Regions from separate parts of the Geodermatophilus sp. SYSU D01105 genome, predicted to be linked through region 2. Evidence: predicted binding sites of a transcription regulator. Region 2 holds the regulator's gene; each other region holds the start of a gene.
What was found. Region 2 encodes LexA, which represses DNA repair genes until DNA is damaged. Its sites were predicted from a motif close to TCGAACANNTGTTCGA; they were not measured.
Positions count from the first base shown of each region.

Region 1 (6,733 bases), on a different contig from region 2:
CGACGCGGCGTCCCTGGCCCGGGCGTCCACGACGCTCGCGGGGGCCAGCGCCCAGCTCGGCCACCCGGAGGTCGCCGAGGTCTGCCGGGCCATCGCCCGCGACGCCCGGCGCGGCATCCTCGCCCACGACCTCGTCGTCGAGCTCCGGTCGGTCGCCGGCGCCTGAGCCCCCGCTGGGCCCGCACGGGACCCCGCGGGAGCCTTGCGCCTCTCTTGCGGAACGCCCGCGGGTGCCCTGCGGTACGACCTCCAGAGTCGTTCCTGTCGCCGGGACACCCCGCCCCGGCCGGACGCAGGAGACGACAGACATGACCCGCAGGACCCGCAGCGCCACCGCCCGCAAGGTCGTCGGTTCGCTCGGTGTGCTCGGTGCGGCCGCGGCCGTGGCCGGCCTGGGCACGTTCGGCACCTTCACCGACTCCACCACGCCGGTCTCCACCCAGGTCGCCTCCGGCACCGTCAACCTGGACCTCGCCGAGGACCCGGCCACCATCGCCGCGCCGGTCGCGCAGTTCGTCCCCGGTGACCGGATGTCCCGCGCGGTGACCCTGGTGAACAGGGGCGACTCCCCGATGTCCTCGGTCTCCCTCACCGTCACCCAGGCGGCCGGCAGCACACTGACCAGCGCGCTGCGACTCTCGGTGCAGTCCTGCGCCCAGCCGTGGACCGCCTCCGGCGCCGGCCACACCTGCGCCACCGGCGCGCGCGACGTGGTCACACGAGGCGGCGTCCTGCGGTCCGACGAGCCCCTGCTGACCTCGGCCAGCCTGACCCCGGGGGGCCGGGACCACCTCGTCTTCACGATCGAGCTGCCGAACGGCACGGGCAACGAGTTCCAGGGCAAGACCGCCACGCTGTCCCTGACGTTCACCGGCACCCAGCGCGGCGGCACCGCCCGCTGAGCCGCCCCATCCCCCGCCCGAACGATCCCGAGGAGGAGACGTGCGCACCCGCCACCGCATCCTGGTCACCCTGGCCCTGACGCTGGGTGTCATCCTGACCGCCGGCCTCCCCGCTCAGGCGGCGTTCGGTGACAGCGTCACCGCGGCCACGGCGCCGATCACCGCCGGGACCGTCGCCCCGGTGACCCGCCTGCAGGCGACCGCGCCGTGCACGGCACAGACCACGACCTGGACCACCACGACCAGGAAGTGGCCGAACGGGCTGGTGACCACCGCCCGCTCGCCCGAGGAGACCACCTCCGACAAGGTCAAGTCGCCGGCCAACGGCACCTCCACGACGACGCTGGACGAGTACCGCCTCGGGGACGGGAGCACGGTCACCGTCACGCGGACCACCGTCCAGCGCACGACGATCGCGGGCAGTGCCACCTGGACCGCCGTCCCGACCCGGAACTTCAGCGGGTACACCCTGACCGTGCCGGGCCCGGACCCCATCAACGCCAACGTCGGCAGCGCCACCCGGTACGACTACGGCCCGGTGTGGATCGACAGGGACTACGACTCGCTGCCGGTCACGGTCGTGACCAGGACCTCCCACGGTTGGACGGCCTCCGCGGTGGTCTGGGTCAAGCCCTGCAAGTAGGGCCGCCAGGCACAGCGGGCCCGGACCTCGATCGAGGTCCGGGCCCCCCGCCCGTGTGGGGGTACGCCACCAGGCGGTAGCCGACGCCGCGCACCGTCTTGATCTCCGGGGAGCTCAGCCCGGCGGCCTGCAGCTTGCGGCGGAGGTTGGACATGTGCGCCTCGACGAGGCGGACGCTGCCCTCCCAGTCGGTCTGCCAGACCTCGCGCAGCAGCGTCTCGCGCTGCAGCACGCGGCCCGGCCGGGAGGCGAGGGCGGCCAGGAGGTCGAACTCGGTGCGGGTCAGGTCGACGACGACGCCGTCCACCCGGACCTCGCGGCTGTCCTCGTCGACCTCGAGGTCGGCGAGGCGGAGGACGGACTCCTCGACCGGTGCCGGGCGGGGGGCGGGCACGCGCGGACGGCGCAGCATCGCCTGCACGCGGGCGACGAGCTCGCGGGGCGAGAACGGCTTGGCCATGTACCCGTCCGCGCCGACGGCCAGCCCGATGAGCAGGTCGACCTCCTCGGCACGCGCGGTCAGCATGAGGACGTAGCACTCGCTCTCGGCGCGGATCTGCCGGCACACCTCGGTGCCGTCGGCGTCGGGGAGGCCGAGGTCGAGGACGACGACGTCGGGGACCGCGCGCCGGACCTCGGCCAGCGCCTCGGCTCCGGAGGGGACCGCACGGACGTCCATCCCCGCCTTGCGCAGGACCGTGCAGACCAGTTCCCGGATCTCCTCGGTGTCCTCCACGACGAGCACGGACTGCTCGGCCACGACCTCTCCTCCATCCGCTCCGGCGGGACTGGGGCGACGGTGTCCCGTCACCTGAGCGGGTGATCGGCGCCGCCTCCGGCCGCCTTGAGCAGTACGGCCGGGGCTCCCCCGAAGGGGTGAGGAGTGGTCGAGCCGCGTCAGCGCCCGGGGACCTCGTCGGGACGGGCGCGGTGCAGGGCGACCGCGGCCGATCCGATCGGCGTGCCCGGGCGCCGGGACAGTCCCCCGAGCCCGAGGCCGTGGCGCGCGGCGTGCGCGGCGACCGAATCGACGACGGCGGCCTCGGTGTCCGGTCGCATGACCGAGAAGGCCACGACGACCCGCCCGCCGGGAGCCAGCACGCGATCGACGACGGTCCAGGTCGCCGCGGCGCCGGAGTCCCAGAAGGCCCGGACGTCGAACGCGACCACGACGTCGAAGGACGCTGCGTCGAGGTCGGCGTCGCGCAGGGCCACCGCCTGCAGGTGCACCCGGCCGGCCTCGACGGCGGTGCGGTTGCGGCGGGTGGCCGCGTCGACCTGGGCCGACGAGCGGTCGACCCCAACCACCTCCGCCCCGCGCTCGGCGAGCAGCGCGACGAGGGCACCGGGACCGCAGCCCACCTCGAGCACCCGCTCCCCCGGGGCGGGTGCGACCACCTCCGCGGCCCAGGCCATCCGCTCCGACGCTGCGGCCACGGTGCTCAGCTCAACCGGCGGGTGCCCGGGGGCAGGACGCCTCCGCCGACCAGGTGGGTGACGGCGTCCTGCAGGGCGGTGAGCGCCACCCGCTGCGGGAAGGGTCCGGTGGACACCCGGGCGACGCCGAGGTCCTGCAGGTCGCGGACCGACGGTGAGGCCCCGGGCACGGCGAGGACCGAGAGCCGGTTCGGACCCAACCCCTCGACCAGCACGGCGATCTCCTCGCGGTCGACCACACCCGGCACGAAGACGACCGGCGCCCCGGCCTCGAGGTAGGCGCGGCCGCGTCGGACCGCCTCCGCCAGCAACCGTCCGCGGTCGGCGCCGGGCTCGGCGTGCAGCACGACGTCGGTGCGGGCGTTGAGGACGAAGTCGATGCCGGCGGCGCGGCCCGCGGCGAGCACGGCCGCGACCGCGGCGACGGACTCCTCCAGCGGCCGGCCCTGGTCCTCCAGGTTGCCGCCGACCACCCCGCGCTCGATCGCCCGGCGGGTGGTCTCGCCGGGGTCGCCGTACCCGGCCTCCATGTCCATCGTCACCGGCAGGTCCACCGCCCCGGTGATGCGCTCCACCATGTCCAGGTGCAGGTCGAGCGGGATGTGCTCGCCGTCCTCGTACCCGAAGGTGGCCGCGATCGAGTGGCTGGCGGTGGCCAGCGCGGTGACCCCGGGGGTCGCGGCCACGACCCGCGCCGAGACGACGTCCCACACGTTGGCCAGCACCAGGATCTCCGGAGCGGTGTGCAGGTCCAGCAGCGTGCGGGCGCGGGAGGCCAGATCGGTCATGCCGCCGAACCTAGGGCAGCAGGTGCGGCCGGTCCCCGGGCTTCCCTGTGGGCCGTCGGGGTGGGCGGAACGCGTCGGGGCCGAGCCCCCAGCAGGGACGGGCCACCACGTTCCCGCGGGAACGCCGCAGCGGCTCGGCCCGTCATGCCGCCTCGGCTGCGAGCCGGCGCACGAAGTCCCGGTGGCCCATGAGGACGCTGACGACGTAGGCGAGGTCGATGCGTTCACCGTTGACGTCCATGGCGTCGGGCAGACCGGGCGCCCCTCCGGGGAAGAGCAGGTCGGTGACGGTCGCAGCCCCTCCGGCCGTCGGCGCGACCGACCGCTCCGCGCTCACCGGGCCCGGCTCCACGCCGGCCGACCGCCCGGTCGGCACTCCCCGCACCGGGCCGGGCCCGTCCGGGCCGTCGAAGGGAGGTGCGGCACCCGGCCGGCGACCGACCTGCTGGTCGATGGGATGGACCCCGACGAACCGGTCGGTGAGGCCCTCGGGGTGCGAGGGTGCCGCTGCGGCCACGCTCGACACGCCGCCGGTGAACGCGTCGTCGGCGGCCCCCCACACCCGACGGCCGTCGGGTGCGGTGACGACCAGCCGGCCGTCGCGACGGCTCATCACCAGGTCCAGGTCGTGCACCAGCCCGTGGTCGCTGTCGCAGAGCAGCACCATGTTGGCGACGTCGGTCGCCCCACCGAACAGCCAGTGCCGCATGTGGTGGGCGTGCAGCCGTTCGATGCGGGTCTCGGGACACCCGGGGCGGGCGCAGCCGCCGTCGCGGCGGTGCAGCGCGCGACGCTGGGTGCGGGTGGCCAGCCGTCGGGCGCGGCCCAGGGCCAGCGGCTCCCTGCCGGCCGCGAGCATCGAGACGACCGTGGCCTCGCACAGCATGCGACGGACGTCCGCGGGGTGCAGTGCAGGGCCACCGTCGAGGTAGGCGCGACCCGCGGCGGAGTCGTCGGCGAGGACGGCGACATCGGCGTGCACGACCACCTCCCGCCGAGGCGGGTCCCCGGCCCGGCGGTCGGCCTCGGCGGCAGCGTCGGCCAGGTGGGCGAGCGCGGCGCAGCGACGGGCGGTGGTCCGTTCACGCGCCAGGGCGACCTCGTCGGCCGTGTCTCCACGGCCCGGCGAACAGGTGTCGATCCTCGTGCCGATGCCCTCGGCGGCGCCCGACAGCTCCGCCGGACCCCGTGCACCGCCGGCCGACCCTCCAGTGGACGCGGCCCGCTCGACCCGGGCGCGATCGCGCCGGGCGGCGCGCTCGGCCAGCGAGTCGACCCCGGCCAGGAAGCGAGCTCCCTCCTCGGCGTCGAGACGGAGGTGGACGGTCAGCATGCCGTCGTCGTCCCACCAGTACTCGAACTGCCGCCGGGCGGTGACCCGTTCCCGATGTGCGGCGTCGGCCCGCCGCCACTGACGCACCACCCGCTCAGTCTGGGACGCGGTGGCCTCCAGCGCGAAGGTCAGCAACTCGGCCTCGGTGGCCGGCTCGGCAACGCGGGTCAGGGCGCGGACCTCGGAGTACGACAGCCGCCCGGCCGCGAACGCCGCGCTGACCTGCGGGAGGTTGACCAGCGCCCGCGCGACCCGGACGTGCTCACGCGCCGTGCCCGGGGACATGCCGCACTGCCAGGCGAGCCAGTGGGCACACGAGCGGATGCCGTACGCGCCCCATCCCCCCGCCGGTCGAACTCCGCGACCAGCGTCAGCCACGCCGCGGTGGCCGCGGCCAGCCGGACCGCACCAGAGGTGATCCGCCGGGCCAGCTCCGCCACGTCCACCGCCTCCGTGCCGGCCGGCCCGTCCACCACGGCCACTCCACCAGCCACCCGATCATCCGAACCCACGTTCGAACGGTAGGGCTCGGTGGTGACAGTTCCCGCAGGTCCGACCGCTGAGGCGTTCCCGCGGGAACGCCTGCGGCGGAGGTCGTCCCGGCGGGGACCCGGCAGCCGGCCGGTGCCGACGCCGCGCCCTGCTCGGCCGGTCGCGGCGGCCGGGCTCGGTCCGATCCGGGCGCGCGGGCCCACCCCGGCTCAGGCTCCGGCGTTCCCGCGGGAACGCCCGCCCGCCGGGACAGCCGGTCGCCTGGGTCTGCGTGACGCGACGCAGCCACCGGCTGAGGGTCCGGCCGCGGCTCCGGCGCCCGGGCCGCTCCGGGGCTTCATTGTGCGCGGACCGCGACCGCTGAGGTGTTCCCGCGGGGAACGCTCACCCGATGGGGGCGGACACCGTCGCCGGGCTCAAGGGCGACCGCGCGGCCGCCGAAGGAGTGGCTGCCCGAACCGAGGGGCCGCCGCCGGGGCCCGATGCCCCGCCGAGCAGGAGGACCGCCATGATCGGTCTCATTCGCCGCAGCGGCGACTACTGCTGCCTTGATCCCGACACGATCGAGCGCGTCGAGACCGTGCCGGACACCGTGGTCTTCCTGACCGACGGCGCGAAGTACTGCGTCGTCGAGACGATCGACGAGATCATCGAGAAGATCCGCGACGACCGCGCCGGCGTCATCGCCGCCTGCTACGTCCTCGACCGCGGCGAGGACCCCGACCCGATGGGGCTGGGTCACTCCCCCACGGCACCCGAGGCCCACGCACCGGGCCCGGTGGTCCCGGTCCGGGTCCCGTAGCGCCCGTCCGGGCCGGTGTCACCGGCAAGCACCGACCCGGCCGGCACGGACCCGGCACGGGAGCGTGCCGGTCCGTCGAGCGCCCCTGAGCGACCGGCGGCGGCGCCGCGCGGCAGGGGTGACGGCGATCGCGGGGCGGGCCATGATGTGCCGGTCACGAGACCCCGTGACGACGTTGCGAGGCCTCGATGCGCGGAGCGCCGGATGACCGGTCCCCACCGCTCGCCTCCCGTGCCGGCATGGCGGCTCGTCCTCACCGTGGGGACTGCCTACGCCGCCGGCGCGGCCGTCTCGTTCGCGCTGTTCGAGGCCTCGGCCATCGGCGCGGTCCTCTTC
Region 1 is NZ_JBJGYR010000001.1:51,576-58,308, reverse strand. It holds gene ACI79I_RS00280 (response regulator) at 1-166, shown strand, start outside; gene ACI79I_RS00275 (TasA family protein) at 309-902, shown strand; gene ACI79I_RS00270 (hypothetical protein) at 943-1,545, shown strand; gene ACI79I_RS00265 (response regulator transcription factor) at 1,529-2,305, opposite strand; gene ACI79I_RS00260 (SAM-dependent methyltransferase) at 2,443-2,982, opposite strand; gene ACI79I_RS00255 (isocitrate lyase/PEP mutase family protein) at 2,988-3,770, opposite strand; gene ACI79I_RS00250 (DUF222 domain-containing protein) at 3,913-5,481, opposite strand; gene ACI79I_RS00245 (flagellar FlbD family protein) at 6,104-6,397, shown strand; gene ACI79I_RS00240 (SpoIIE family protein phosphatase) at 6,602-6,733, shown strand, end outside.
Region 1: the regulator LexA is predicted to act here: its motif matches at 5,606-5,621, upstream of ACI79I_RS00250 (DUF222 domain-containing protein).

Region 2 (6,733 bases):
GCGGCGGTGGCGGAGCGGTGTATGGGCGCGTCGGAACGCGGCCCCCGACGGGTGGCCGGGCCTCAGGCGCGGACGGCGCCTTCGGGACGGGGCAGGCGCGGACGGGGCACGCGCTCACCCAGCCGGAGGGGGCGGGTCAGGCAGTCGACCTCGGCACGCGGCGGGACCGCGACCGCCGTGAGGCCGACGCGGGTGTCGTCGTCCGCGGCCCGGTGTCGCCCGGCTCCGGCCGGTGCCCGGTGGCGCCCGGCGAGGCCGGCATCGAGCGCCGGCAACTCCGCGGTGACGTCCCCGCCGTGGCGGCGGCGGCGACGTCCCTGTGGCGGGACGCCGGACGCCGCTCGCTCCGGGGTGCCGAGCACGCTGGCGACCAGCCGCTCGCGGGCGGCGGCGCGGGCCAGGTCGAGGATCGGCGCGGCGGCGTCGCTCCTGTGTCCGGCGGGAGGCGGCGCGTCCACGACGGGCGACTCGGGCAGCCGCAGGTCGCACAGCGCGACCCAGGTCTCGCGCACACCGCCTGCGACGGTCAGCCGGACCCACACCTCGCACGATCCGCCGACGTCGTGACGCCAGCCGAGGATCGACCCCGGCAACCAGGCGCCGGCCACGGACACCTCGACGGCCTGGGACTGCTGGGTGAAGACCGCTGCTCGGCCTCCGGACATCCGCGACACGCCTCTGACGTTAGGTGACTCTCTGACCACTCAGCGTCAGCGACTCCGTACGGAGGGTTGACGAACCTGACCGCCCTCCCTTGTCGCTGTCTGGCCCCGTGGCGCGCGGGACCCGGAGGAGGGGCCACGATGCCCTCAGGGCAGCAGGAGGACCTGCCCCGGCACGACCCGGGCACCGTCGAGCTCGTTGAGCTCCTCGATCACGTCGACCACGGCCCGGACGTCCTCGTCGGGCCCGGCGAAGTCCGCGGCGATGGACCACACCGTGTCCCCCGCCTGGACGACCACGCTGCGCTCCCCCACCAGCCGCAGGTCGCCGGTGTCACCGGCGACGAGGGGTCCGAGCCAGGACCCGAGCGCCACGCCGACCCCCAGCGCGAGGACCACCGCCAGCCGGCGCGCCCTGCGGGTCAGCCGCACCCCCGGACCCGGCCGGCGCCGCACCCGGCCACACCCGCCGCGCACGGGCCGCCCCGCGGGGGGACCGGGCACCGCGGCCCCCGCCGGCCGGGCCGGGCCCGGGCGCGCCTGCCCGGGCCGCGCCGGACCCGGCCGGGTGGCCGACGAGCCGACGGGCCCGGCCGCACCGTCGTCGGCCGCCCGGACCGACTCGGGCCGGCAGGCGCCGACCCGGGACACGGCTGCCCGCGACACCGGAGGCCGTGGACGGCGCCCGGTCGCACCGTCGTCGGCCACCGGGACCGCACGGAGCCGGGGCCGCCAGGGCACCTGCACCGCGTCGTCGAAGTCCAGCACCGCCTGCCGCACGCCCGCCACGACCACTCCTCCCACCGCTCACCCGAGCCGTCGAACGCCTGTTCGATTCGAACGGCTGTGCGATGTCTACCGGATGGGTCCGACGAACGCCATCGCGCCCTGGCCTGCAGTTCGAACACCTGTTTGATCGAGGGACCCCGGCACGCTACGGTCGGTCCCGAACGACGAGACGTGCTGCGACAGCAGCCGGCGAGGAGGCGACGGTGGCGGAGAAGAGCGGGACGTCGGGGAGCCGCCGGAGGACGACCGGCGCGCCGGCGGCCACCGAGACGGCGGCCGTGCGGACCTTCCCCGACCGGAGCGAGGCCGGGGACGGCCTGACCCAGCGCCAGCGGCGCGTCCTCGAGGTCATCCGCGACTCCATCGACCGCCGGGGCTACCCGCCCTCGGTGCGCGAGATCGGTGAGGCCGTCGGCCTGTCCTCGGCCTCCTCGGTGGCCCACCAGCTCACGGTCCTGCAGAAGAAGGGCTGGCTGCGCCGCGACCCGAACCGGCCCCGGGCCCTCGACGTCCGCCTGCCCGGCGACGCACCTGGCGAGCTCGTGGCCACCGCCACCCCGGCCGGCACCGACGAGGCGCCGGCCCCCACCTACGTCCCGCTCGTCGGCCGGATCGCCGCCGGTGGCCCGGTGCTCGCCGAGCAGGCGGTCGAGGACGTCTTCCCGCTGCCCCGGGAACTGGTCGGCGAGGGCACCCTCTTCATGCTCAAGGTCGCCGGCGACTCGATGGTCGAGGCGGCCATCTGCGACGGCGACTGGGTCGTGGTGCGCCAGCAGCCGACGGCCGAGAACGGCGAGATCGTGGCCGCCATGATCGACGGCGAGGCAACGGTCAAGACCTACAAGCGTCGTGACGGCCACGTGTGGCTGCTGCCGCACAACCCCGCCTACGAGCCCATCCCGGGTGACGAGGCGACCATCCTCGGTCGCGTCGTCACCGTGCTGCGCCGGGTCTGACCACAGGCGCCGGCCGGGCTCAGGAGCGCCGGCGCAGCCTCCCGCCGACCCACACCAGGGCCGCGGCGACCACGGCCGCGATCGCGGCCGCCGCGATCGCCGGCATGCCGCCGTCGTCGGTGCTGAGCAGGTCAGGGAGGGAGCCGTCCTCCGACGCCGACGGTGCGGCGGCGCTCGGGAGCTGGCCCAACGGGACGACGGTGACGTCGGCGGGCAGTCCCTCGCTGGTCACGACCAGGCCCGAGGCGTCGGCGGTGAAGCTGACCGCCTCACCCTGCGGTGACGCGGGCAGGGGCAGCCGGACCGGGTCGGCGGCCAGCGCACCCGCCACGTCCGAACCCGACAGCGGCCAGACGTAGGCGTCGGTGTAGGTCCGCAGGGCCAGGAACCGGCCATCGGCCGAGACCGCTCCCCCGGTGACCATGAGCTGCCCGGCGCGACCGACCGGGCCGCCCGGGGTCCCGGTGAGGGTGAACTCGACACCCGCCACCTCGGTGAGGCCCACCGTGCCGGCGTCGACGAGCGCGCTCACCGGGCGGTACACCGAGCTGGCGCCGAGCACCTCCTTGGTCACCAGGTAGGGCGTGCCGTCCGGCGCGAGGAGCAGCGCCTCCACGTCCCGGGGCCCCTCCGGGAAGGCCAGCCGGTACACCGCGGTGCTGCCGTCCGGCCGCAGGGCCAGCAGCGCCACCGTCTCCCGCGTGCCGTTGTTGTCGCCGGTGTCGGCCAGCCACACCGTCCCGTCGGCGCCGACCGCGAGGTCCTCGGGGTCATAGGGGTCGACCGGCGCGCTGCGCACGTCGACCACCTGACAGGTGGCGTCCAGGACGTGGACGTCGAGCCGCTCCCCGCCGTCGTTGACGGCCAGCATGCGGTCGTCCACGACCACGAGGCCGGAGAGCTCCGCCAGCCGGGGGTCGGTGACCTGGCACTGCGTGCGAGGCGCCGCGGCCTCCTCGGCTGAGGCGGGCTGCACGGCACCGAGGACGGCGGTCAGCGCGAGGACCGTCCCCGCGGCCAGGTGCCGCCGCGACGTGCCGCTACGCGGGCGGGTGGGCAGCTCGGGCACCGACCCAGCGTGACAGCAGCACTGCGTCCAGTGCGTGGACCACGCCCAGCAGGAGGATGCCGACCGCCGCCCCGACCACCGCGTCGGTGACCCAGTGGAAGTCGAGGGACACCATGGCCACCCCCGTGGCGACCGGGCCGAAGACGCTGAGCAGCCGGAAGACCCGCTGCACGCCCGCGGCGAGCCGGAACTCCACGGCCTGCCACCGGGCGACACCCCACATCAGGACCGCGTTGGCCACGTGCCCCGACGGGTAGGACTGGCCGTCGCGGTGGAAGAACGACCCGGGGTAGGCGGGTGCGGTGCGCCCGGTCCCGTACTTGAAGCCGTAGACGACGGCGGTGAGCAGCGCGAGCGCGACCAGCACCCTGAGCAGCGGCACGGCGGTCTGGCGCCGCCACACCAGATAACCGGTCAGGACCGCGAGGACGATCAGGATGAAGCCGCGCCCGCCCAGCTGGGTCACCGCCCACACCGGCCAGTACGCGGCCGACTCCTTGAGCTGCCAGGAACTGACCACCTCGGAGACCCGCAGGTCCATCCGCTCCAGCACACCCCGGCTGAGCAGGTCCGCGGTCACCGCGACGGTGACCAGCAGGGCGAGGACCAGCAGCCACCACGACGGCCGGCCGTCGGAGACCACCCGCTCGGCGGGGGCGGCCACGACCTGGCCGTCCGGCGGGTGCTCGCCCGGACGCCGCCGCACCGCGCCGCTGGTCACGCCCTCACGGTACCGGGACGTGACCCGATCGTGACCTCGGACGACCGACGCGGGCGCGCCGTCCCGGTCAGCCGACCGGGACGGCGAAACCCTCCAGGGTGGCGGCGAGTGCTCCGTCGACCCGGGCGGTCAGCCGGGTCCCGCTGGCCTCGTGCTCCTCGCGGAGGACCTCGCCGTCGCGGTGCACCCGGGCGACCAGGTCACCGCGGTCGTAGGGCACCAGCACCTCGACGTCGACGTCGGGCCGCGGCAGCCGCGCGGCGACGATGTCGCGCAGCTGCTCGATGCCCTCACCGGTCCGCGCGGACACCCACACCGCACCCGGCAGCGCCCGGCGCAGCGTGAGGACGTCGTCCTCGCTCATGGCGTCGACCTTGTTGACCACGATCAGCTCCGGCACCGCCGCCGCGTCGATCTCGCCGAGGACGACGTGGACGGCGTCGATCTGCCCCAGCGGGTCCGGGTCGGAGCCGTCGACGACGTGCAGCAGCAGGTCGGCGGCGGCCACCTCCTCGAGCGTCGACCGGAAGGCGTCGACCAGCTGGTGCGGCAGGTGCCGCACGAAGCCGACGGTGTCGGTGAGCGTGTACTCGCGGCCGTCGGGCGAGGTGGCCCGGCGCACCGTCGGGTCGAGGGTGGCGAACAGCGCGTTCTCCACCAGCACACCGGCGCCGGTGAGCCGGTTGAGCAGGCTGGACTTGCCGGCGTTGGTGTAGCCGGCGATCGCCACGCTGGGGACGGCGTTGCGCCCGCGGCTGCTGCGCTGCGTGGCCCGCGCGGTCGCCATGCCGGCGATCTCCCGCCGCAGCTTGCTCACCCGCGCCCGGATGCGCCGCCGGTCGGTCTCGATCTTGGTCTCACCCGGACCGCGGGTCCCGATGCCGCCACCACCGGCGACCCGGCCACCGGCCTGCCGGGACAGCGACTCACCCCAGCCGCGCAGCCGCGGGAGCATGTACTGCATCTGGGCCAGCTCGACCTGCGCCTTGCCCTCACGGCTGGAGGCGTGCTGGGCGAAGATGTCGAGGATCAGCGCGGTCCGGTCGACCACCTTCACCTTGAGGATCTTCTCCAGCGCGTTGAGCTGGCCCGGCGTCAGCTCGCCGTCGCAGATGACGGTGTCGGCGCCGGCCGCGGCGACGATGTCGCGGATCTCGGCGGCCTTGCCCGAGCCCACGTAGGTGCCCGCGTCGGGCTTGTCCCGGCGCTGGCTCACCGCCTCCAGGACCTGCGACCCCGCGGTCTCGGCCAGCGCGGCGAGCTCGGCCAGGGAACGGTCGGCGTCGGCCTGCGTCCCCTCGGTCCAGACGCCGACCAGCACGACGCGCTCCAGGCGCAGCTGGCGGTACTCGACCTCGGTGACGTCGGCGAGCTCCGTGGACAGGCCCGCGACGCGGCGGAGGGCGCCGCGTGCCTCGAGGTCGTAGGAGCCGGTCGTCTCCTCCGGCTCGTCCCACTGCCGGGCCGGCGCGGGACGGGTGGCCTCCTCGGCCGGTTCGGGGGCGGCCCGCAGGGCCCGGTCCCCGGCGCCGTCGATCGCGGCGCGGTCCTGTGCTGTCGTCATCGTGTCCAGCGTGGCACGCCCCACCTGCCGGGGCATCTGAGTTGTCATCGCCGGGTACAACACCGCGTGCGTCCGAGACCATCCCGACGCGTGACCCCGTCGTCGCCGGGTAGGGCCCGGTCCCGACGATCGCGAGGAGGCCGGAGCATGACCGAGAGCAGCGGCAGCAGCAGCCTGGGCAGCGGCGAGGAGCTCGACGACCCGGGCCGCGACCCCAAGGGCCTCAACCCGCCGCGCAACCCGCTGGGCGCCGGCCCCGACCAGGACAGCGGTCGCGGCGAACCCAAGGGCAGCCCTGGGATCGCCGGCCAGTCGATGGTGCCCGAGTCGCCGGAGGAGACGGAGAACACCAGGGACCAGGGGGCCTGAGCCGGCCCGCCGGTCAGCTCCCGAGCCACTCCGGCGTGAGCTCCCCGGCGGCCACGACCACGGCCGGGCCGGTGAGCACCGTCGTCGTCCCGTCGACGCGGACGGTGAGCCGGCCGCCGGGGACGTCCACGGTGACCGTGCCCGTGTCGGCGCCGCCGGCCTCCAGCGCCGCCCAGGCCGCCGCGCACGCGCCGGTCCCGCACGATCGCGTCTCCCCCACGCCACGCTCGGACACCCGCAGCCGGATGTGGGCGGCCGGCGCCACGACGTTCACGAACTCGACGTTGACCCCGTCGGGGAAGAGCCCGGTGTCCACGCCCGGGGCGACGGAGAGGTCGAGGGTGTCGACGTCGACGTCGGTCAGGCAGGCCAGGTGCGGGTTGCCCATCGAGACGGCGCGGCCGGGGAACGCCGCGCCGTCCAGGTGCGCCTCGCCGGCGCCGAAGGGCCGGGCGGGGCCCATGTCGACCCAGTAGCCACCGTCGGGGGCGGCGCCGACCCGGCGCGGTCCGCCGCGGGTGCCCACCAGGACGCCGGACTCGCACGCGGAGCGGTCCAGCAGCCCCTCGGTGACCAGCACGTGCAGGAACAGCCGGATGCCGT
Region 2 is NZ_JBJGYR010000024.1:57,083-63,815, forward strand. It holds gene ACI79I_RS20335 (hypothetical protein) at 63-674, opposite strand; gene ACI79I_RS20340 (LysM peptidoglycan-binding domain-containing protein) at 810-1,451, opposite strand; gene lexA (transcriptional repressor LexA) at 1,655-2,407, shown strand; gene ACI79I_RS20350 (hypothetical protein) at 2,427-3,476, opposite strand; gene ACI79I_RS20355 (phosphatase PAP2 family protein) at 3,448-4,197, opposite strand; gene hflX (GTPase HflX) at 4,265-5,761, opposite strand; gene ACI79I_RS20365 (hypothetical protein) at 5,909-6,130, shown strand; gene dapF (diaminopimelate epimerase) at 6,144-6,733, opposite strand, start outside.

Region 3 (6,733 bases), on a different contig from region 2:
GCAGCTGACCCGGTGGGCGCCGAAGCGCTCGATCACCGCGTCGTAGACCTCCATCCGGCGCGCGGACTCCACGTCGATGTCGACGTCGGGCAACTGGTGGCGCAGCGGGGAGAGGAAGCGCTCCATCAGCAGGCCGTAGCGGATCGGGTCGACGTCGGAGATGCCGAGCAGGTAGGTGACCAGGCTGCCCGCGCCCGAGCCGCGCGCCGCCGCACGGACCCGCAGGCCCTTGATGAGGTCGACCACGTCGGCGACGGTGAGGAAGTAGGACGGGTAGCCGAGGGAGTCGATCACCTCGAGCTCCTCCTCGAGGCGCACCCGCACCCGCTCGGTGAGCGCCATCCCGCGCCGGCCCAGCCCCGCCTCGCAGCGGGCGCGCAGCACCTGCGACGGGTTCATCCCCTGCTCGGCCGGGGTGGTGACCACGTCGAGCTCGGGATAGCGCACCGTGCCGATGCCGAGGTCGGCCCGGACGTCGACGGCGCACTGCTCGGCCAGCCGGGCGGTGCGCTCCAGCAGCCGCAGCACCGCGTCGCGGTCGGGCCCGACGACGTCCTCGGCGACCTCGGCCATCTCCTTACCCGACTTCAGGTACCCCTCGGCGGTGCGCCGGTCGACGTGCCGGGTGTCCAGCGGCACCAGCCGGCGTGCGGCGTCGAGGACGTCGGCGGTGGGGGCGTCGAGAGCGTCGACGTAGCGGACGGCGTTGGTGAGCACCACCGGCACGTCCTCCGCGGCCGCGAAGCGCAGCAGTGCCTGCGCCCGGGAGCGGTCGCCCCGGCCGCGGTGGTGGACCAGCTCGAGCACCAGGGAGCCGGGGCCGAAGACCGCGCGCCAGGCGGCCAGTCGGGCGGAGGCGACGTCGGCCCGGCCCGCGGCCAGCGCCCGGCCCACCGGGGAGTCCGGCCCCAGGAGGGCGACCAGCCCCGGCGCGTGCTCGGCGGCCAGCGCCAGCGAGCTCACCGGCTCGCCGCGGATGCCGCGCAGGTGGGTGGCGCTGGTCAGCCGGCACAGCGACCGCCAGCCGGCGCCGTCCCGGGCGAGGAAGGTGACCCGGGGCAGCCGGGGGTCGACGCTGGCCCCGCCCCGGGCCGGCACGCGGCGACCCGACCCGGCGCGGCCGGAGGCGCCGGGTGGCCCGTCCGGCCGGCGCGCACGCGTCCGCTCCGCGGAGTGCCCGCCTCCCAGCACCGGCGCCAGGGCCGGCGGCACCGTGCTGTCGACCGCGGGCACGACGGCGAGGTCCACCCCGAAGACCGGCCGCACGTCGGCCGCCCGGCAGGCGAGGGCGAACTTGACCGCGCCGTAGAGCCCGTCGCGGTCGGTCAGCGCCAGGGCTTGCATGCCGTGCTCGGCAGCCCGGTTCACCAGGTCGGCCGGGTGGTTGGCCCCGTACTGCATGGAGTAGCCCGAGGCGACGTGGAGGTGGACGAAGGGGTCGGCCGTCACCGCCTGTTCCGGTGCTCGGAGCCACCGACCACCCGCGGGCGGGCGCGTCGAGGCGACTCGGGTTCCGGGTCGCTGCCCAGGCAGCTCTCGACCACGGTGAGGAAGGCCCGGACGTCGCGGACCAGGTCGTCGGCCTCGCGCTCGGTGACCGCCCGGGAGAGCCCGGCCTCCGCGGCCGCCCGCTTGGCGGCGCCGGCGGCGAAGAACGTGGCCCACTCCCCGAGCTCCGGCGCGACCTGGCCGAGCAGCACCCAGGCGCTGCGCGGCCGCCGACGCCCGGACTCCGGCCGCGTGCGGGCGGCCAGCACCGCCGCGGCGGCCCGCAACGCGCCGAGGTGCGCCGTGGCGTAGCGCTGCCGGGCGTCGGTGCTCGCCGAGGCCTCGGCCAGCGCTCGGGAGGCCTGGTCGAGCAGCTGCGTGGCCGCCGGCGGCAGTGGCGGGGGCAGGGGGAGCTGATCGGCCACGACGCGGACCGCGCCCATCAGTCGTGCACCCGCACGAGCGACCACCGGTTGGCCGTGGACTCCCAGCTGAGGTCGAAGACGCCGGCGAAGCTCATCCGCGACCGCCCGGCCCGGACCGCCTCCACCCGCCACACCTCGCGCGTGGCGACCAGCTCGGCGGAGGCGCCGCCGGCCTCCTCGGGACCCCGCTGCCACCACGGTGCGGTCTCCACCCACGAGTCGAGCAGCTCTCCCACGACGTACCGCGACTGGCCCCGCCAGAACTGCGCCGGGCCGAGGGACCCCCGCTCGACCTGCACCTCTTCGCCGACCCGACCGCCGACCCCACCCAGCACCCGGCTCATGACAGACTCCCCACCGCTCTGCGCCGACCCGGCCGGCCCGCCCGCCACACCGGGTGGGGAAGGACCCGGGTGCGGCGGGAGGTCGACCGCTGTTCGAACGCGTGTTCGAACGAGGTCGAGTAGACCCGACCGCACCGACACTCGTCAAGCGGAGCGCGCGGGAGTGGGCGAGCCGGCGCGGCCGAGGGCCAGCGGTCGGCGGGAGCCGATGGGAGGATCAGCGCATGAGCCGACCCGAGCACCCGCGGGTGGCTGCCATCGCCCGCCTCCTGGCGGAGTCCGGAGCGGCCGGGGAGGTCCGCGACCTGCCCGACAGCGCCCGCACCGCCGGCGCGGCCGCCGCGCAGCTCGGCGTCCCCGTCGGGGCGATCGCCAACAGCCTGGTGTTCGACGTCGCCGGCGCGCCCCTGCTGGTCCTGACCAGCGGCGCGCACCGGGTCGACGTCGACCGGGTCGCCACCCTGCTCGGCGTCCCCGCGGTGCGCCCGGCCTCCCCCGACTTCGTCCGCCGGCACACCGGGCAGCCCATCGGCGGGGTGGCACCGATCGGGCACCCCGAGCCGATCGGCACGCTGGTCGACGTCGAGCTGGCCCGCCACGAGCGGGTCTGGGCTGCCGCAGGCCACCCGCACGCGGTCTTCCCCACCACCTACGAGGAGCTGCTGCGGTTGACCGGCGGCACCGCGGCCGAGGTCGGCACCGGCCCCGTCACCCCGGTGGAGGTGTCGCCGTGACCGGGCGCGCGAGGTCCCGCACGGGCGGACCACCCCCGGCTCCGGGGACGACGAGGGCCGAGGAGGAGGCACCGTGACCGGCACGACCCCCGCGACGCGGGTCACCGAGCTGCCCACCGGGTGGCTGCGCGACCACATGCACGAGGCCCTGGCCATCTACGGCGCGGCGATGGGCTACGCGCCGTCGGTCGTGGCCGGGCGCTACGGCTATGCCGTCCAGCACACCGAGCGCGCCGGGTTCCGGGCCGTCGGCGGCTTCGTCGCCACCCCGGAGGGCGAGCAGCTGGTCGGGTTCGGCTACGGCTACCTGGTCGCCCCCGGCCAGTGGTGGCACGACCAGGTGCGGGCGGCGCTGGACCGGCGGACCGCCAAGCGGTGGCTGCCCGGGGCCTTCGAGGTCTGCGAGCTGCACGTCCACCCCGACCACCAGAGCCGCGGGCTGGGCCGGCAGCTGTTGCACGCCCTGCTGGCCGACCTGCCCCACCCCGCGGCGCTGCTGTCCACCCCCGACAGCGACACCAAGGCCTTCCGGCTGTACCACGCCGACGGCTTCGTCGACCTGGCCCGCAACCACCACTTCCCCGGCGACTCCCGCCCGTTCGCGATCCTCGGCGCCCGCCTGCCGCTGCGACCACCGCCCCCGCGCGTCGACGCGCGGTGACCGACGGCGACTCCCCCGTCGACGCCGTCGTCGTCGGCGCCGGGCACAACGGGCTGGTCGCGGCCTGCTACCTGGCCCGCGCCGGCCTGCGGGTCGAGGTCGTCGAGCGCGACGAGGTGCTGGGCGGGGCGGTCTCCACGGTGGAGCGGTGGCCCGGCGTCCGCGTCGACCGCGGTTCCAGCGCGCACGTGATCATCCGGCAGAGCGGCATCCTCGAGGAGCTGGACCTGGCCGCGCACGGCCTGCGTTACGTCGACTGCGACCCCTGGGGCTTCGCCCCCGCCCCGGTCCCGGGCGATCCCGGCCCGGACGGGCGCCCCCTGGTCTTCTCCGTCGACCTGGCGGCCACCTGCGCCTCGATCGCGGCGGCGTGCGGGCCGGACGACGCCGACGCGTACCGCCGCTTCGTCGAGGTCTGGGCACCCCGCAGCCGCGCGGTCGTGGCCTCCTTCGCGCGGCGGCCGAGCCCCGCGGGCCTGCTCCGGTCGTTCTGGCCGCTGGGTGCGCCCGCCCAGGGCCGGCCGCGCACCTCCGGCGGCGACCTCGCCGTCGACTTCCTGGGCTCGGGCGACGCGCTGCTCGACCGGTGGTTCCGCAGCGAGCGGCTCAAGGCGGCGCTGGCCTGGTTCGGCGCGCAGTCCGGCCCCCCGGTCAGCGAGCCGGGCACCGCGGCGATGGTCGCCTGGGCGACGCTGCTGCACGACGTCCCGCCCGGCCACCCGGTCGGCGGCTCCGGCGGGCTCACGCAGGCGCTGCGCCGGCGGCTGGAGGCCGACGGCGGGCGGGTCACCCTGGGCGACGGCGCGGCGCGGCTGCTCGTCGAGGGCGGCCGGGTCGCCGGCGTGCAGACGACGTCCGGACGGCGGGTCCGCGCCCCGGTCGTGGTCGCCGCCTGTCACGTGCTGGAGACCCGCGACCTGGCCGGCGGGTCCGCCCCACCCGCGCTCGCCGACGCCGACCCGCCGCTGGGCAACGGCTTCGGCCTGGTGGTGCGCGCCCTCACCGACGCCCCGCCGGCCTACCCGGGCGTCGCGACGGCCGAGGCGCTCGGCGGCCTCCAGTTGCTGTGCACCGACCGCGCGCAGCTGGCCGCGGCCGCCGGCGACTGGCGGGCCGGCCGGCTGCCCCGGGAACCGGTGCCGCTGGCGATGTGCTTCTCCGCCACCGACGACACCCTCGCCCCGCCCGGCCGGCACGTGGTCACCGTCTGGGGGCAGTGGTACCCCTATGCGCTCGCCGACGGCGCCGACTGGGACTCCCTGGCCGAGTCCGAGGCCGCCCGGCTGGTCGCGTCCGTCGACCGCTTCGCCCCCGGTTTCGCCGACTCGGTACAGCGGCTGTACGTCCAGACGCCGGTGCTGCTGGAACGGGAACTGTCCCTGCTGCGTGGCAACGTCATGCACGTGGAGATGGGGCTGGCCAGCATGTTCGGCTTCCGCCCCACGCCCGCCCTGTCCGCGCACCGCGTCCCGGGGCTACCGGGCCTGTACCTGGCCGGCGCCTCGACCCACCCGGGCGGCGGCGTCTCGGGCAACTCCGGGCGGACGGTGGCGCGGGTCGTCCTCGCCGACCGTGGGCGGCCGGCCCGTGGCCGGGCGGCACTGGCCCGCGCGGCCGGCCGGCTCCGGGGTCGCCGGTGACCGGGCCGGCGCTGACGCGGTCGCGCGGCACGGCGGTGGTCCTGCCGTGGGCGCTGGCCGGGCTGCTCGTCCTCGTCGCGATCGCCTACCCGCTGACCGACGGCGGTGCGCGGGACACCGTCAGCTGGACCATCGTGCTGCTGGGCGCTGCCCTCTCGGTGGGCCACGCCGCGGCCAGCCGGGGGGCGCGGACCGGCGCCGCGGTCCTGCTGCTGGTCGGCGTGACGGCGGTGGTGTTCGAGGCGGTCGGGCTGGCCACCGGCGTCCCCTACGGGCAGTACACCTACAGCGACGACCTCGGCCCGACGCTGCTCGGCGTCCCGTTCCTGGTCCCGCTGGCCTGGCTGATGATGGCCTGGCCGAGCTGGCTGCTGGCCCGCCGGCTGACCGCCGGGGTCGGGGCGCCGCGGCGCCGTCCGGCCCGTGTCGCGGTCGCCGCCGCCGTCTTCGCCGGCTGGGACGTCGTGCTGGACCCGCAGATGGTCCAGGCCGGCTACTGGACGTGGGCCCACCCGCGGCCGTCCCTGCCCGGCATCGACACCGTGCCGCTGACCAACCTGGCCGGCTGGCTGCTGGCCGGCCTGGTGCTGATGACGGTGCTGGACCTGCTGGTCTCCGGCGCGCCGGCGCGGATCGGCGACGGCGCGCCGCTGCTGGCCCTGGCCTGGATGACCCTCGGCGGCGCGCTGGCCCACGCCGGCTGGCTGGACCTGCCCGGCTCGGCGGCGTGGGGGGTCGTCCTCGCCGTCCCGGTGCTGGCCGCCCTGGCGGTGCAGGCCCGGCGGGCGCGGTCGCGGTGAGCGGCCCGGGGGTGCGCGCCCTCTCCGGGGTGGCGGTCGCCGGGGCGCTGCACGCGGCCCTCAACGCGGCGCTGCTGCGCCGGCCGCCGTCCTCCCCGCCGCCGGTACGCCGCCCCGTCACCGTGGTCCTGCCGGTCCGCGACGAGGAGGCGCAGGTCGGCGGCTGCCTGGCCGCGGTCCTGGCCCAGCAGGGCGTGCCCGACCTGCGGGTGGTCGTCGTGGACGACGGCTCGACCGACGGCACGGCCGCGGTGGTCCGGTCGGTGCCCGATCCCCGCGTCCGGCTGGTGCCCGCTCCGGAGCCGCCGCCGGGCTGGCTGGGCAAGCCGCACGCCTGTGCGGCCGGCGCGGCGAGTGACGAGGCCGCTGGCGACGGGGTCCTGGTCTTCCTCGACGCCGACGTCCGGCTGTTCCCGGACGCGGTCGCCTCGGCGGTGGCCCTGCTCGACGCCGCCGGCCTGGACCTCGTCTCCCCCTGGCCGCGGCCGGTGACGGGGACCGCGGCCGAACGGCTGGTGCAGCCACTGGGCCCGTGGCTGTGGATGGCGACGCTGCCGGTGCGGCTGGCCGAGCGCTCGCCGCGCCCGTCGCTGGCGGCCGCCAACGGCCAGTTCCTCGTCCTGCGGCGGACGGCCTACGAG
Region 3 is NZ_JBJGYR010000017.1:82,681-89,413, reverse strand. It holds gene ACI79I_RS16935 (DNA polymerase III subunit alpha) at 1-1,449, opposite strand, end outside; gene ACI79I_RS16930 (SAV_6107 family HEPN domain-containing protein) at 1,446-1,913, opposite strand; gene ACI79I_RS16925 (DUF6504 family protein) at 1,931-2,257, opposite strand; gene ACI79I_RS16920 (YbaK/EbsC family protein) at 2,482-2,991, shown strand; gene ACI79I_RS16915 (GNAT family N-acetyltransferase) at 3,065-3,652, shown strand; gene ACI79I_RS16910 (phytoene desaturase family protein) at 3,649-5,292, shown strand; gene ACI79I_RS16905 (carotenoid biosynthesis protein) at 5,289-6,092, shown strand; gene ACI79I_RS16900 (glycosyltransferase) at 6,089-6,733, shown strand, end outside.
Region 3: the regulator LexA is predicted to act here: its motif matches at 2,351-2,366, upstream of ACI79I_RS16925 (DUF6504 family protein).